DNA from 3 places in the Rhizobium sp. B21/90 genome. Region 3 is predicted to be linked to each of the others. Evidence: predicted binding sites of a transcription regulator. Region 3 holds the regulator's gene; each other region holds the start of a gene.
What was found. The regulator HrcA, encoded in region 3, represses chaperone genes, less so after heat shock. The targets are predictions, from matches to a motif close to GTTAGCACTCNCNNNNNGNGAGTGCTAAC.
Positions count from the first base shown of each region.

Region 1: the regulator HrcA is predicted to act here: its motif matches at 2,828-2,856, upstream of groES (co-chaperone GroES).
Region 2: the regulator HrcA is predicted to act here: its motif matches at 3,765-3,793, upstream of J5278_RS25365 (co-chaperone GroES).

Region 1 covers NZ_CP072162.1:3,240,959-3,246,736, reverse strand. Annotated here, with positions in the region: gene J5278_RS15725 (hypothetical protein) at 1-5, opposite strand, end outside; gene groL (chaperonin GroEL) at 755-2,407, opposite strand; gene groES (co-chaperone GroES) at 2,474-2,770, opposite strand; gene J5278_RS15710 (TIGR01459 family HAD-type hydrolase) at 3,090-3,938, shown strand; gene J5278_RS15705 (bifunctional riboflavin kinase/FAD synthetase) at 3,960-4,940, shown strand; gene J5278_RS15700 (DUF3311 domain-containing protein) at 5,072-5,269, shown strand; gene mctP (monocarboxylate uptake permease MctP) at 5,259-5,778, shown strand, end outside.
Region 2 covers NZ_CP072163.1:1,593,037-1,598,814, forward strand. Annotated here, with positions in the region: gene J5278_RS31285 (hypothetical protein) at 1-239, opposite strand, end outside; gene J5278_RS25350 (DUF427 domain-containing protein) at 799-1,305, shown strand; gene J5278_RS25355 (helix-turn-helix domain-containing protein) at 2,069-2,299, opposite strand; gene J5278_RS25360 (IS5 family transposase) at 2,465-3,589, opposite strand; gene J5278_RS25365 (co-chaperone GroES) at 3,846-4,142, shown strand; gene groL (chaperonin GroEL) at 4,212-5,778, shown strand, end outside.
Region 3 covers NZ_CP072162.1:3,579,492-3,585,269, forward strand. Annotated here, with positions in the region: gene rpoN (RNA polymerase factor sigma-54) at 1-514, shown strand, start outside; gene hpf (ribosome hibernation-promoting factor, HPF/YfiA family) at 758-1,333, shown strand; gene ptsN (PTS IIA-like nitrogen regulatory protein PtsN) at 1,401-1,865, shown strand; gene grpE (nucleotide exchange factor GrpE) at 2,142-2,777, opposite strand; gene hrcA (heat-inducible transcriptional repressor HrcA) at 2,903-3,991, opposite strand; gene rph (ribonuclease PH) at 4,155-4,871, shown strand; gene J5278_RS17385 (VOC family protein) at 4,888-5,301, shown strand; gene rdgB (RdgB/HAM1 family non-canonical purine NTP pyrophosphatase) at 5,314-5,778, shown strand, end outside.

The sequences.
Region 1 (5,778 bases), 340 kb from region 3:
AACAAAACGTTCCCCACTCCCGTGCGGCCACTCCCTGGCCAAGTACACTATCAGATTGTATATTTCCCGTCTCGCCTCAGATAGAAAAGCGAACGATTTGTAGCCGATGCCACGCGTTATTACTATAATCGCAGACATGGCGTTCAGGTTAGACACTTGAAAACCGTAACGCTCAAGTAGCGAAATTTGTTTCGCAAGAGCCGCAAAGCATCTTTAGACTGCAACTTGTTGGGAGCGAAGGTCTTTCGCAGATAACCTGCCGTTTTCCGCGCCCTGGTTCATCAGGGTCCGTTTTATAGAAGAATTATTAAAAACAGCAATGGGCCAAACGACGAAAACACGTCATATGTGCGTGTCAAAGCATATACTTAATGATCGTTTGCTGTTCAAGGTAAACCGGCTTTCGACTGGTCGTGTGCAAAAGCAGGAATTGAGAAGACATCGTCAAGAGACCGGATGCACGGCAGGAAACCATCGCTTCGCTCCCAATGCATGCGTGGAAAGGGGAGGGGAGTTCTTTTGACATGAGCCTGTCGCTCATTCTCCAGGCGTCTCGGGCGCACTCTAGTCCGGGGACCAGAGCCCGTGATTTTGTCGACAGCACCGAGCTAACTTTGCGGAGACGGGATCAGAGGAATTGCCGGGATGCAATCTATGGGAGAATCGCACGGTATTCTTCTGCGTCGTCCCGAGGCGGCGGACAAAAAAGGGCGACCCGAAGGCCGCCCTCTCGATAGTGCGGTGATCCGAAGGATCACATCATGTCCATGCCGCCCATGCCGCCCATGCCGCCGCCCATTCCGCCGCCCATGCCGGCGCCGGAGTCCTTCTTAGGAGCTTCAGCAATCATGGCTTCGGTGGTGATCAGCAGCGAGGCAACCGAGGCTGCGTTCTGCAGAGCCGTACGGACAACCTTGACCGGATCGACGATACCCATGGCGATCATGTCGCCATATTCGCCGGTCTGGGCATTGTAGCCGTAGTTGTCGGTGTTGCTTTCGAGGATCTTGCCGACGATGATCGAGCCTTCGTCACCAGCATTTTCTGCGATCTGGCGAACCAGCGACTGCAGAGCCTTGCGGATGATGTTGATGCCGGCCGTCTGGTCGTCGTTGGCGCCCTTGATGTTGAGGACGACAGATGCGCGCAGAAGTGCGGTACCGCCGCCGGGGACGATGCCTTCCTGTACGGCAGCGCGCGTTGCGTTCAGCGCGTCGTCGATACGGTCCTTCTTTTCCTTGACTTCAACTTCGGTCGCACCGCCAACGCGGATGACGGCAACGCCGCCAGCGAGCTTGGCAAGACGTTCCTGCAGCTTTTCGCGGTCGTAGTCAGACGTGGTTTCTTCGATCTGAGCCTTGATCTGCGCGACGCGGCCTTCGATGTCGGACTTCTGGCCCGAACCGTCGACGATCGTCGTGTTTTCCTTGGTGATCGAGATCTTCTTGGCGCGGCCGAGCATTTCGAGCGTAACCGACTCGAGCTTGATGCCGATGTCTTCGGAGATCACAGTGCCGCCCGTCAGGATGGCGATGTCTTCGAGCATTGCCTTGCGGCGATCGCCGAAGCCAGGAGCCTTGACAGCAGCAATCTTCAGGCCGCCGCGCAGCTTGTTGACGACGAGCGTTGCAAGAGCTTCGCCTTCGACGTCTTCAGAGATGATGAGGAGCGGCTTGCCGGTCTGAACGACAGCTTCGAGAACAGGCAGCATTGCCTGCAGGTTGGAGAGCTTCTTCTCGTGAAGGAGAATGTAAGCGTCTTCCAGTTCGGCAACCATCTTTTCTGGATTGGTCACGAAGTAAGGCGAGAGGTAGCCGCGGTCGAACTGCATGCCTTCGACGACTTCGAGTTCGGTTTCGGCGGTCTTGGCTTCTTCAACCGTGATGACGCCTTCATTGCCGACCTTCTGCATCGCTTCAGCGATGTACTGGCCGATTTCCTTTTCGCCGTTGGCAGAGATCGTGCCGACCTGGGCCACTTCGTCCGAAGTGCTGATCTTCTTTGCCTTGGATACGATGTCCTTGACGACTTCGGCAACGGCGAGATCGATGCCGCGCTTCAGGTCCATCGGGTTCATGCCGGCAGCAACAGCCTTGCCGCCTTCGCGGACGATGGCCTGGGCCAGAACGGTTGCAGTCGTGGTGCCGTCGCCGGCGATGTCGTTGGTCTTCGAAGCAACTTCGCGGACCATCTGGGCGCCCATGTTTTCGAACTTGTCTTCGAGCTCGATTTCCTTGGCGACAGAAACACCGTCCTTGGTGATGCGCGGAGCGCCGAAGGACTTGTCGATGATGACGTTGCGGCCCTTAGGACCGAGCGTGACCTTTACTGCGTCAGCGAGGATGTCGACGCCGCGCAGCATTTTTTCGCGCGCAGTACGGCCGAACTTAATTTCTTTAGCTGCCATGTTAAAAACTCCCGGGCTGATGCCCAATTGGTTTTATGGAATTGTTGACGAAGAAAACCGGCTGGATCAGCCGATGATCCCCATGATGTCGGCTTCCTTCATGATGAGAAGGTCTTCGCCGTCGAGCTTGACTTCAGTGCCCGACCACTTGCCGAACAGGATGCGGTCGCCAGCCTTGACGTCCAAAGGAATGATCGTGCCCTTGTCGTCACGAACGCCGGTGCCGACAGCGACGATTTCGCCTTCCTGCGGCTTTTCCTTGGCGGTGTCAGGAATGATGATGCCGCCCTTTGTCTTGGCTTCAGATTCGACGCGGCGTACGACGACGCGGTCGTGCAGCGGGCGGAAATTGGTGGTTGCCATTGTCTAATCCCTCGATCGAATGACATTCACGGACCACGGGGGATCCGTATGGGTAGTGTTGGCACTCAGCCTCGGCGAGTGCTAACGACCTGCATTTAGGGACGGCGGTCGCGGGAGTCAATAACAGCGATAGTGAATTTTTGTACCGGAATTGTGACCCCGGCCAGAATTGCACGAACCCGTTGCTGGCCATGCAAGCGCATCCGCCATGCGACTGCGGCAATTCGGCGTCCCGGGCGAGCGGTGCTTTTTCAGACTTGTAATCTTGAAGCTGGTTTGCGATGTCAGCCGCAACGTCTTTTACCGGAAGAACAACGGCATGGCCAAGCGTATCGATAGCCTCCGCGACCTCACCAGCGCCTATGACGTCGTCCTGTGCGACGTCTGGGGCGTACTTCACAACGGCGTCGTGGCCAATGCAGATGCTTCGGCGGCGCTGGAGGCTGCCCGTGGGCGAGGCCAGACCGTGGTGCTGATCACCAATTCCCCGCGTATCTCGCCGCAGGTCGTCGAGCAGTTGCGGACCATCGGCGTTTCGGACGGTGCCTATGACCGTATCGTCACATCCGGCGACGTCACGCGCACGCTAATCGCCGAGGGTCCGAAGTCGGTGTTTCTGCTCGGCCCGGACCGCGATGTCGCCCTGATCGAGGGCCTTGGTGTGGACCGTGTTTCCGCTGACGAAGCGCAGTCGGTGGTCTGCACCGGCTTTTTCGACGACGAGACCGAGACCCCGGAAGACTATACCGACATGCTGAAGGCCTTCGCGGCTCGCAACGTGCCGATGATCTGCGCCAATCCGGATCTAATCGTCGAGCGCGGCCACAGGATGATCCCGTGCGCCGGCGCCATGGCTGCCTATTACAACCAGATGGGCGGCCAGACCCGCGTTGCCGGCAAGCCGCACCGGCCGATCTATGAGGCGAGCCTTGCGGCCGCCCGCGAGGTGCGCGGCGATTTCGATCTGTCGCGTGTTGTCGCCATCGGCGATGGGATGCCGACGGACGTGCGGGGCGCACTCGGCTATGGTCTGGACTTGCTCTATATCAGCCAGGGGATCCATGCCGGCGAATACACGATTGACGGCAAGGCGGATGAAGCAATCCTGCATGCCTTCCTGGACAGGGAGCAGGCGTCACCGACATGGTGGATGCCGACGCTCGCCTGAAACAGTCTGGATATTGACGCTATGACCGTTTTTCATCGAAACGAGACCCGTGAACAACTGCCGGCGCACCTGCGCGGTGGCGTGATCGCCATCGGCAATTTCGACGGCGTCCACCGTGGCCACCGGTCGGTGCTGGATCGGGCGCTGGAGATTGCCAGGGCACGCGGCGTTCCGGCACTGGTGCTGACATTCGAGCCGCATCCCCGCTCGGTGTTCCGCCCGGACGAGCCTGTCTTCCGTCTCACGCCTGCGCCGCTGAAGGCGCGCATCCTTGAGGCGCTCGGCTTTGACGCCGCCATCGAATATCCGTTCGATCGCGAATTTTCGCAACGCTCTGCAGACGAGTTCGTCAGCACGATCCTGATCGACTGGCTCGGCGCCTCCGAAGTCGTCACCGGCTTCGATTTCCATTTTGGCCACGGCCGCGAAGGCGGTCCGGCCTTCCTGATGAACGCCGGCAGTCGCCATGGTTTCGGGGTGACGTTGATCGACGCCTTTCGCGACGAGAATGCCGAGGTGGTGTCCTCGAGCCGTATCCGCGCATTGCTGGTGGACGGTGAAATGTCCGAGGCCGCCGGTCTGCTCGGCTATCGCTACCTCGTGGAAGCCGACGTCATAGGAGGCGAAAAACTCGGGCGCACGCTCGGCTATCCCACGGCCAACATGCGGCTGCCACCGGAAACCGAACTGCGCAACGGCATCTATGCCGTGCGCTTCCGCACTGCCGACCGTGTTATCTACGATGGCGTCGCCAGCTACGGACGCCGCCCGACTGTGACAGAAAACGGCGCGCCGCTGCTCGAAACCTTTTTGTTCGATTTCAGCGGCGATCTCTACGGGCAGCACTGCTCGGTGTCGTTTTTTGGCTATCTGAGGCCCGAACTGAAGTTCGACGGACTGGAGCCGCTGATCGCCCAGATGCGCAACGACGAGGCCGAGGCGCGGGCGTTGCTGTCAGGCGTCGCACCTCTCGGCGAACTCGACCGCATCCTCAATTCCTGATGCTGCGCCGCGCAATCGAATTGTGGGGTTTGTAAGGCAAAATTGCTTGCGCAGCCAAGCTTAGCGTTTATGTCTTGGGCATTCTAGAAGCGGAATCGCCGCGCTAAAATGTCCGAAAGGCACTGCTCATCATGGACAAACGTTCCGGAAAGGCAGCCCTCTGGCTGCTCGTCATTCCCTACATCGGGCTCCTCTGGGTGCCGTTCTACAATTTTCGCGATCCGGTGCTGTTCGGGTTTCCGTTCTTCTACTGGTACCAGCTTCTCTGGGTGCCGCTCACGGCTCTGCTGACATACATCGCTTACCGGAGCACGCGCCATGACGACTGATATCAATCCAACGGCGCTCGCCGTCTTCCTGTTCTTCTTCGCGCTGGTCACCATCATGGGCTTTGTCGCCGCCCGTTGGCGCAAGCCGGAGACACTGGCCCATATTGACGAATGGGGCCTCGGCGGCCGTAATTTCGGCACCTGGATCACCTGGTTCCTCGTCGGCGGCGATTTCTACACCGCCTACACGATCATAGCAGTGCCGGCGCTGGTCTATGCCGTCGGCGCCTACGGCTTCTTCGCGCTACCCTATACGATCGTCGTCTATCCCTTCGTCTTCATGGTCATGCCTGTTCTCTGGAAGCGCGCCAAGGACCATGGCTATGTCACCGCCGGCGATGTCGTGCACGGCCAGTACGGCTCGCGCGGCCTGGAGCTGGCCGTGGCGATCACCGGCGTCATCGCCACCATGCCATATATCGCATTGCAGCTGGTGGGCATGACCGTCGTGCTCAAGGCGCTCGGCCTGCACGGCGAACTGCCGCTCGCCATCGCCTTCATCATCCTTG
Region 2 (5,778 bases), on a different replicon from region 3:
CCCTCCCAGCCAATATGCCCGACCCCGATGCCCTCATGTTCAAGATCTGCGGTCGTTACAATGGAAGCGATGCCACTTTCCAAAAAGTGGACATGTGTGGTCTCCGTGTTTGGCCGCACAATTATATCTCGAAAAGCGAGACCGACCGTCTTGAGATGCGGCCGAATGCGCTCGAAGCCCTCGGCAGGCATCATCTTCAGGAGACGGTTTGTCATTGCATCTTGGGCGAAATCGGACATGGAGGACCTTCCGCAGGGAACAAACTTCCCTCAGCCTCTAATTGCGTCAGCGCGACAGCGGTAATCGCAATAGGGGTGCCGCCATATGCATCTTCTCACCGCCAATAGCGATCCGATTTTCGCAAATCGCAGGTTTTCGTTTACTCCATCGATTGGGAGATCCGCTAATATCAGAGGTGGCTTCAATTTCCATTTGAGAGTGATCCCCAAACCTCCGCAGCCGTTGAGGTCGGAAGCTTTGACTTCAAGACCACGCAAGGCTAGTCCCGGCCAGCCGCTTAGCATTTACTCTATTTTATCACGAACGAGCCGAGCATCACCTACGAGATGGCCAATCTTTTGCGGGCGCGGGCGAGGCTGTTCGGAAACCGCCGCGCAAGTCAAAGTGCAGCAAATCTGCGCACTTACACCATATGTCCGCGCAACTGTGTGTGAAGCGATATACGCGTGTTCGCCGCAATATTGTCGGCTGCAAGATTCACCCATGTTGCCCCGCGCAACCGTTCAGGCCTTGCAAATAATCGGCGCTGTTGCATGTTCGCTCTGACTGGAGGAAATCATGGCCCAGCTTGCGCACCCCGTTCCCGACCCATGCCTGCCCGGGCAGGAGAGTGTCTGGTCTTTCCCAAGGCCAAGCATCGCCCAGCCGGCGCGCAATCACCTGAAAATCATTTACAACGGCCACGTTCTTGCAGAGACCACTGCCGCCGTGCGCACAATTGAAACAAGTCATCCGCCAACCTATTATTTTCCGGCCGCGGACGTCGATCTCTCGTTGCTTCGCGAAAGCAGCAGCAGGTCGATCTGCGAGTGGAAAGGACAGGCACGCTATTTTGATATCGTTTCTGGCGACAGAATAAGCCGGAACGCGGCTTGGGCCTATCCGCATCCCACGACATCCTTTGCCTTGATCAAGGATTTTATTGCCTTTTATCCGCGACCCATGGACCTATGCCTGGTAGATGGCGAGGCCGTCGTGCCACAGGCCGGGATGTTCTACGGCGGATGGATCACTTCAGCCGTGGCCGGCCCGTTTAAAGGCCCCCCTGGGACCGAGCGCTGGTAAATGAGTTCAGATTTCGTCAAGGATTTGGATTTTTGCTATCCACGCATTTCGGGCCGAGACCTTGTATGCTCTGTCGGGCAGCTTCTATCAACCTCGGGATTGAAAGGCAGTCCCTAGAAGAAGCACCTATGTAGCCGCCAGTAAAAGGGCGTTGTCATTTCGAACAGTGCGGCGCAATATGTTGTCTTCCCGTGTCGAAGGTCATGAGCATGAGGGTTTGTATCTACAAGACCGATGAAGCTCCCGACCTTACGATGTTTCTTCGTGAGGGATACGCGATGCCCTGCACAGAAGAGAGCAGCTGGACGCAGTTAAAGACCATCACAAGGGGCGAAGTCAGTGATGAATTTCTGGCACAGATGCAGCGCACCGGTCACTGTGTAGTTAGGCTTAGTCAAGTCTCGTCAAGCGATCGCACCGGTCTGACGCCAAACAAGAACCAGAGGAAGGCTAGCATCTATCATCTGGGCAGCCTTCCATCGTTTTTCCGTAGAATGCTGCATAGCTGACGATTCAACTCCCGTTGCACATGTTCCTGGCTTCTCAGGCCACTTGTCCGAATCTGGTCAAGGCCACTCAATAGGGTATATTTCAGCGGACAAACCTTCCGCGCAGATTACCAGTCTTCGGTGCCGCAATATGTGAAAGCGCTTCGCTCCAGTATTTTTAGCAAGCCTCCAACGATCCCTCATTCCGAAAGGGCAGTTGTGCGCTTCGGCGTTTCGCTGATCTAAGGTAGCCCTTTCATCTTTAATGGGCTTGTTTACCCATGAAATCTGTTTCGGTACGCGTTAGGGCCAACGCCGACGTGCCGCAGAAAGGCACGTCTCATGGTCCCGGTCGTGCCGAAGCCGCACCGCGTCGCGGCTCGCATCACGCTCGCACCACCCTCCAGAAGCCGGCGCGCGTTCTTGACGCGGAACGTCTCGATACTCTGCGCCGGCGTGCGGCCGGTACATTTTTGATAGCGCCGCGAAAAAGACCGAAGGCTCATGGCTGCTTGATCGGCCAGCACGCCTAGCAGGTCGCGGAAATAGCGCCGATTTTTCCGCCGATCCTGGCTAGACGGCTCGAAGACAGGCCGTGATGAGGCTTTTTCAGCGGCCGTTGTCGGCCCATTTTGTCGTCATCCGCCTGGTTCGGCGGATTCCGGGCGCGATTAGGCTGTCGCCAGCAGCTTTGGCAGCCTCACCAGATTATAAGCGGTGGCTGTCAGTGTGAACATCCAGCCGACGCGATCCTTTCCACGATGGCGGGTCTTACGCATTCCGCCGCTGGTCTTGGCCCAAGCGAACACTTCCTCGATACGCTTGCGAATGCGCTGACTGACAGCGTAGCCAGGGTGATGGGTGGTGCGACCGTCGATGGCCGAGCGTCGGTTCGTCGTGTTTTGGGCGACGTGTGGCGTCACCTTTGCGTCCCGCAAGGCAGCAACGAAATCGGCCGTATCGTAGGCTTTGTCTGCAGCCAATGTGATGCGATGACGACCATCCATGCGGCCCACCATATCCAGTGCCGCCTCGCGCTCGGCGGTTCCGGTCGCATGGGTCAGCGTGGCGTCAACAACCAAACCATTGCGGTTTTCCATGGTGACGTGGCCCATGTGGCAAAGCCTGGCCGCCTGGCCACGGGCCTTCTTATAAAGCCTGGCGTCCGGGTCGGTGGTCGATGCGTGGGTTGCGTTGCTGCGCTTCTCGCCGTGGAAATCGCGCTCAGAGTTGCGGCCTTTGGCTTCTGGCGGCTGTTTCTCTTCAGCGCCAGAGCCGCTGCCGTCGGTGTCGCCACCATCTGTGTCGTCCTTGGGCTTGAAGCTCTTCATGCTGGCCCAGGCTTCGATCAAGGTGCCGTCCACCGAGAAGTGGTCGTCTGACAGCAATGCTTTCACCCGCGGCTGGCTCAGCAACGCGGCCAGAAACTTGGCGGCGATATCGCCAGCCAAGAGCCGCTCACGGTTCTTGGTGAACACGGTGACGTCCCAGATCGGCGCGTCCATCGACAAGCCGACGAACCAGCGGAACAGCAGATTGTAGTCCATCTGCTCCATGAGCTGACGCTCCGAGCGGATCGTGTAAAAGGCCTGCAACAACAGAGCGCGCAGCAGCTTCTCCGGCGGGATCGACGGACGGCCGATCGCTGAATACATCGCCTCGAAATCCGGCGACAAAACTTCCAGCGCCTCGTCTACAATCGCGCGGATCGCCCGCAGCGGATGGCTTGTCGGAACCCGGGCTTCGCAGCTCACATAAGAAAACAAACCCGCCGTCTGGATATCATTACCGCGCATGTCCTGCTCCTGCCGACCAATCACTCAGGCATGGAATCATGGCAGTCCGTTCACAGCAAGGGCCTTTTTCCGCATCCTGCTAGAGACAGATTATGGTCGAGACATTTGGTCATGCTGTCTCACCCCGACGTCGACGTCTGTGCAGCAGCTAACCTTCCGCGCAGTGAGAATGATCGCTGGCACTCCCAGTCAGAGAGTGCTACGCCCTTTTCAAGGGGCAGCCATTTGGCGACGATCCCGGTGAAGGAATCCAAAAATGGCTGATACGAATTTTCGTCCGCTGCACGACCGCGTCGTTGTGCGCCGTGTTGAGGCTGAAGCCAAGACAAAGGGCGGCATCATCATTCCTGACACCGCCATGGAAAAGCCGCAGGAAGGCGAAATCGTCGCTGTCGGCAGCGGCACGCGCGACGATAAGGGCATGCTCATTGCGCTCGACGTCAAGTCCGGCGACCGCATTCTGTTCGGCAAGTGGTCCGGCACCGAAGTTAAGCTCAACGGCGAAGACCTTCTCATCATGAAGGAAGCCGACATCATGGGCGTCATCGGCTGATCTGAGCCGCTTTCTTTTTTCATTTCCTTTTCAAAGACCATTGAGCGATACGCTCGGGAGTTTCTTCCTATGGCTGCTAAACAAATTAAATTCGGTCGCGACGCACGCGAAAAAATGCTGCGCGGCGTCGACATCCTCGCTGACACAGTAAAGGTCACGCTCGGTCCTAAGGGCCGCAACGTCATCATCGACAAATCCTATGGTTCACCGCGCATCACTAAGGATGGCGTAACGGTTGCCAAGGAAATCGAACTCGAAGACAAGTTCGAAAACATGGGCGCCCAGATGGTCCGCGAAGTTGCTTCGAAGACCAACGACATCGCCGGCGACGGCACGACGACTGCAACCGTTCTGGCCCAGGCCATCGTCCGCGAAGGCGGCAAGGCTGTTGCTGCCGGCATGAACCCGATGGACCTGAAGCGCGGCATCGATCTCGCCGTTGCCGAAGTCGTCAAGGACATCGTATCCAAGGCAAAGAAGATCAGCACTTCGGACGAAGTGGCCCAGGTCGGCACGATCTCTGCCAACGGCGAAAAGGAAATCGGCCAGTACATCGCTGAAGCGATGCAGAAGGTCGGCAATGAAGGCGTCATCACGGTTGAAGAAGCCAAGACCGCCGAAACTGAACTCGAAGTCGTCGAAGGCATGCAGTTCGACCGCGGCTACCTCTCGCCTTACTTCGTGACCAACCCTGAAAAGATGGTTGCCGAACTGGAAGACGCTTACATTCTCCTCCACGAGAAGAAGCTCTCCAACCTGCAGGCAATGCTGCCTGTTCTCGAAGCTGTCGTTCAGACCGGCAAGCCGCTCCTCATCATCTCTGAAGACGTCGAAGGCGAAGCTCTTGCAACGCTCGTCGTCAACAAGCTGCGCGGCGGCCTGAAGATTGCTGCTGTCAAGGCTCCTGGCTTCGGCGATCGCCGCAAGGCAATGCTCGAAGACATCGCCATCCTGACGGGCGGCACTGTGATCTCCGAAGACATCGGCATCAAGCTCGAGTCGGTTACGCTCGAAATGCTCGGCCGCGCCAAGAAGATCTCGATCACCAAGGAAAACACGACGATCGTCGACGGTTCGGGCCAGAAGTCCGACATCGAAGGCCGCGTCGCGCAGATCAAGGCCCAGATCGAAGAAACCACGTCTGATTACGACCGCGAAAAGCTGCAGGAACGTCTTGCCAAGCTCGCTGGCGGCGTTGCCGTCATCCGCGTTGGCGGTGCGACCGAAGTTGAAGTCAAGGAAAAGAAGGACCGTATCGACGACGCGCTGAACGCAACGCGCGCTGCCGTACAGGAAGGCATCGTCCCCGGCGGCGGTACCGCACTTCTGCGCGCATCTGTCGTCCTCAACATCAAGGGCGCCAACGACGACCAGACGGCCGGCATCAACATCATCCGCAAGGCTCTGCAGTCGCTGGTTCGCCAGATCGCAGAAAATGCTGGTGACGAAGGCTCGATCATCGTTGGCAAGATCCTCGAAAGCAACACCGACAACTACGGCTACAACGCCCAGACCGGCGAATATGGCGACATGATCGCCATGGGTATCGTCGACCCGGTCAAGGTTGTCCGTACGGCTCTGCAGAACGCAGCCTCGGTTGCCTCGCTGCTGATCACCACCGAAGCCATGATTGCTG
Region 3 (5,778 bases):
TTTCCTGTCCGAATGCCTGCAGACCGCGAACTGGTTGACGCGCAGCCTCGACCAGCGTGCCAAGACGATCATGAAGGTGGCGACGGAAATCGTCCGGCAGCAGGACGCATTTCTGGTGAACGGTGTCAGCCAGCTGCGGCCGCTGAACCTCAAGACCGTTGCGGATGCCATCAAGATGCACGAATCGACGGTGAGCCGCGTCACCTCCAACAAATACATGCTAACGCCGCGCGGACTGTTCGAGCTGAAATATTTCTTCACCGTCTCGATCAGCGCCGTCGAGGGCGGCGACAGCCATTCTGCGGAGGCCGTGCGTCATCGCATCCGGCAGTTGATTGTCCAGGAGGCTCCCGACAGCGTGCTGTCGGACGACGACATTGTCGACAACCTCAAGAAGAATGGCGTCGAGCTCGCACGGCGTACGGTGGCAAAATACCGGGAGGCCATGAACATCCCCTCCTCCGTGCAGCGTCGCCGCGAAAAGCGTGCACTGGCCAGGGTTGCAGGCTTCTAGAGCCTCGAATTTCAACCTTTAGGTGTTCATCTGCTTGGGTTCGCGGCGAGCCTGTTGACTCTTCCATGCGGCAGCGCTAGAAGCCCGCCGCAATCGGTGCAAGGCATCACCACACACAGGAATCTCGCTTTTAAGCGCATGTCGGCGACCCAGGCTTTTTGTCAAAGATCGTGCGAAGTGCTTGGATGAGAAGGACGCTTGGCGTAAGCTGACAGGCGCAACCACTACAAAAAGGGAAACTCCATGAGTGTGCGTGTATCCGGTAAACATATGGAAATCGGCGAATCCTTCCGTCAGCGGATCGAAGAGCAGATCGATATGGCAGTCACCAAATACTTTGACGGAGGGTATTCGGGGCAGGTCACGGTGCAAAAGTCCAGCTCGCGCTTCGCGGCGGATTGCAAGCTTCATCTCGACAGCGGCGTCATCCTGCACGCGGCCGGCGAAGCGATGGATCCGCAGTTGGCCTTCGATGCCGCACAGCAGCGGATCGAGAAGCGCCTGCGCCGCTACAAGCGCCGCCTGAAGGATCACCACGCTACCAATCCGGCAGACGATGCTTTTGGTGAAGTCGCTTACACCGTGATGGACGGCATGCCGGATGAAGACCATGAGGTCGCCGAGGATTTCGCGCCCGCAATCATCGCCGAGAGCTCGAAGCAATTGAAGACGATGTCGGTTGCGTCGGCCGTTATGGCGCTCGACATGACCGACGAACCGGTGCTGATGTTTCGGAGCACCGGCAAGGAACTGAACATCGTCTATCGTCGTCATGACGGCAACATCGGCTGGATAGACGCAGCCAGCATCAAGGGCTGAGACAGCACGGAGAGCGGCGGTTCCGCCGCCGCTCTTCGGGAGCATCCCGGCACACGAGGAAAAAAGAATGGCTTTGGCAGATTTGCTGCAGCAAGATGCGATCATCCCTGCCTTGAAGGCAAATTCCAAGAAACAGTTGCTTCAGGAAATGGCGGCCAAGGCCGCCAAGCTGACGGGACTGTCGGAACGGGATATCTTCGAAGTAATCTTGCAGCGTGAACGTCTCGGTTCAACGGGCGTGGGCAATGGCATTGCCATCCCGCACGGCAAGCTGCCAAGCGTCAAGACCATCACCGGCGTCTTCGCGCGGCTGGATTCAGCCGTCGACTTCGAAGCGCTGGACGACCAGCCGGTCGATCTCGTCTTCCTGCTGCTTGCACCCGAGGGCGCCGGCGCCGACCATTTGAAGGCGCTTTCGCGCATCGCCCGCGTGCTGCGAGACCAGGATCTCGTCGCCAAGCTCAGGGCCACCGAATCAGCCTCGGCGATCTACGCGTTCCTCAACGAGGAACAGGCCTCTAACGCGGCGTGACGTTTCTCGTGCCGCGCAAAACTGCGCGGGCCTGAACCAAAGGCTCGCGCCAATCCCTACGGCTGAAATGCATCTCGGTAGGCGCATCCCAACCTCAGTTTTTTGCCTGCCACAGGCCATAAGCAATCGTGCAGCTGCGCGGTTGTAGAGCGTTGAGATGGCAAGAGATGCCCGCGTCGCCTAAAGGCATTGTCGATCCCCGCCGCGAGGGCGGGGATGAGAAGGACTGGAAAGCAGCCAATTGCCATTGAAATCTGGCATTCAGGCTGCTGCAAATCAGGCGTCTTTTTCGTCGAACGGGCTGTTGGCGCCGACTTCCACATCTACGGCCTTCGGACCCCCCTTGGCGACGCCTACCATTGCCGGGCGCAAGATGCGTTCGCCGATGCTGTAGCCATCCTGTACGACCTGCACGACAGTGTTGTTCGGCACTTCCGTGTTGGGGATCTCAAACATTGCCTGGTGGAAATTCGGATCGAATTTCTGGCCGACCGGCTCGAGCTTGCGGACGCCATGGCGCTCGAGGGTGGACAGCATCGAGCGTTCGGTCATCTCGACGCCTTCGATCAGCGTCGACAGGCCCGCATCGGCATTTTCGCGGACGTCGGCCGGGATAGCATCGATAGCGCGGCGCAAGTTGTCCGAGACAGCCAGCATATCGCGCGCAAAGCCTGCGACGGAATAGGATTTGGCATCCTTGACTTCCCGCTCGGTGCGACGACGCAGGTTGTCCATCTCTGCAGCAAGCCGCAGGTAGCGGTCACGAAGCTCGGCATTTTCGCCCTTCAGGACCTCGACGGGATCCGGCTCCGACGGCGCTGTCTCGGCAGCATCGTCCACATCAGGCGCGAACTCTTCGAGGTTCTCGTTGGGCGTTGCGTCGTGTGTATCATTGGTCGTGTCGACGATCATGACGGTCTCCGAATTGCGTGGTCTCTAGGATGTGCCCGATATCGAGGTTTGACTTCGAAAAATCAAGGCTTGCCGATGAAGAAGCGGCGATTTGCCGGCAATCGCCGCGATTGAATGGGGAGGCGCTACAATCCGTTGCGCGAAAGGCGTGAAATCAGCTGGGCGGTATAATCGACCATCGGCACGATCTTGGCGTAGTTCAGTCGCGTCGGGCCAATAACGCCGACGGCACCAACGATCTTATCGTCGCCGTCGCGGTACGGCGCAACGATCAGCGACGAGCCTGACAGCGAAAACAGCTTGTTTTCAGAACCGATGAAAATGCGCACGCCCGGGCCGGTTTCAGCCAGATCGAGCAGTTCGATCAGGCTGTCCTTCTTTTCTAGATCATCGAAGAGCATGCGCAGCCGGTCGAGATCTGCCGCATCGGCGAGGCCATCCAGCAGATTGGCACGGCCGCGGACGATGAGTTGTCCCGGCTTGCTGGCGTCGTCGTCGCCGGACCAGACAGCAATGCCACGCTCGACCAGATCCTGCGAAAGCACGTCGAGTTCGTGGCGCACGTCGTTCTTCAGGGTCTGGAGCTGCTTGCGCAACGTCGGCAGCGTCTGACCGGTCATGTGGGCGTTCAGAAAATTGGCCGCCTCCGTCAACTGCGACGACGTGATGCCGGCGGGTAGCTCGATGATCCGGTTTTCCACCTGATCGTGGTCTCCGACGAGCACGGCCAGCGCCTTGGTCGGCTCCAGGCGGATGAATTCGACATGCTTCAGGACCGGATCGCTCTTGTTGGTGATGACGATACCGGCACCGCGCGAAATGCCCGAGAGCATCTGGCTGGCTCCCGACATTACCGACTGCATCGGCTGGTCGCGGTTGCTGCCGCGGATCTGCCGGTCGATCGTGGCGCGGTCTTCGGCCGAGAGATCGCCGACCTGCATGAAACCGTCCACGAAGAACCGCAGGCCGATCTGGGTCGGCAGCCGGCCGGCGCTGATATGCGGCGAATAGATAAGGCCGAGCTCTTCGAGATCGCTCATCACGTTGCGGATGGAGGCTGGCGAGAGCGAAATCGGGAGCAGTTTCGACAGGCTGCGCGAACCGAGCGGCTCGCCATGCTCGAGGTAGCTTTCGACGATGCGACGAAAAACTTCCTTCGATCTTTCGTCGAGTGCCGAAACGGCGTCCGAAATCGACGATGTCAAAAATCCCATTTCGCCGTGGTGCCCCTACATTGATCCTTTCCAAGTATAGCTGCTCATCCCGCAATGACAAAGGAAAATGCCATCATCGGCGGCCGGCCGGCGCAGGCCGCTTTTTCTTTGCAAAAGCGGGCCGTCAATCGTAGAAGCGGTGCAACACCATCAGGAGTATAACATGCGGCCTTCAGGCAGAAAAACCGACCAGATGCGCAAGGTCTCGTTCGAGCGCAACTTCTCCAAGCACGCCGAAGGCTCGTGCCTGGTCAAGTTCGGCGATACCCATGTTCTGGTGACGGCAAGTCTTGAAGAAAAGACACCGCCATGGCTGCGCAACAGTGGCAAGGGCTGGGTGACCGCCGAATACGGCATGCTGCCCCGCGCCACTGGCGAACGTATGAAGCGCGAGGCCGCCAGCGGCAAGCAGAGCGGTCGCACTCAGGAAATCCAGCGCCTGATCGGCCGCTCGCTGCGTGCCGTTGTCGATCTGCAGGCCCTCGGCGAACGCCAGATCAGCCTCGACTGCGATGTCATCCAGGCGGATGGCGGGACCCGTACCGCGTCGATCACCGGCGCCTGGATCGCGCTGCACGACTGCCTCAAGTGGATGGAAGGCCGCAGCATGATCAAGCTCGACCGGGTCCTCAAGGATCACGTCGCTGCCATTTCCTGCGGTATCTTTGCCAGCCAGCCGGTCATCGACCTCGACTACCTCGAGGATTCCTCGGCTGAGACGGACGCCAACTTCGTAATGACTGGCTCCGGCGGTATAGTCGAGATCCAGGGCACGGCCGAAGGCAAGCCATTCTCGGAAGAAGAATTCCTGACGCTACTCGGCCTCGCCAAGAATGGCTGCACCGAGCTCGTCGCGATGCAAAAGCAGGCGATCGGCTGATCGACGGAGATACCAGATGCCCGTTGCAATAGACGGCATTCTCGAAACGGCGCTCTACGTGGACGATCTCGACGAGGCGGATAGCTTTTACGGGACGATCCTGGGATTGCCCAGGATTACCCGTCAGGGTGATCGGCATGTCTTCTTTCGCTGCGGACCCGGCGTGCTTTTGATCTTCAATCGCGCGGAAACGGTAAAGCCTGCGCCGGCGGGGGCCTTGCCGGTGCCATCCCACGGGACAGCAGGAAGCGGACATGCATGCTTTCGCGTCGCTGCCGACCAGCTTGACGGGATGGTCCAAAGCCTGACAGCCGCTGCCGTCGCCATCGAAGCCGATTTTCTCTGGCCGAACGGAGCGCGGTCGATTTACTTCCGCGACCCCGCGGGCAACAGTCTGGAATGCGCCGAACCCGGCCTCTGGGCGATCTGACAGGAATAGTGCATGCGCAAGCTCGAAACAAAGACCATCGTCGTTGCCAGCCATAATGCCGGCAAGATCCGCGAAATCGCCGACCTGATCGGCCCGATGGGGTTTGTTGCCAAATCTGCTGCCGAACTTGGCTTCATCGAACCCGACGAAACCGGCACGACATTTGAGGAAAATGCCCGCATCAAGGCTCTGGCATCGGCCAAGACCTCCGGCCTTCCGGCGCTCTCCGACGACAGCGGCCTGGTGATCGATGCGCTCGGCGGCGATCCCGGCGTCTACACCGCCAACTGGGCCGAAACAGCCGACGGCAGCCGCGATTTTGCGATGGCGATGCAGAAGGTCGAGACGGCCCTGCAGAAGGTTGGCGCAACGACGGCGGACAAGCGCAGCGCGCATTTCGTCAGCGTGCTCTGCCTCGCCTGGCCGGATGGACACACCGAGCTTTTCCGCGGCGAAGTCGAGGGCACGATCGTCTGG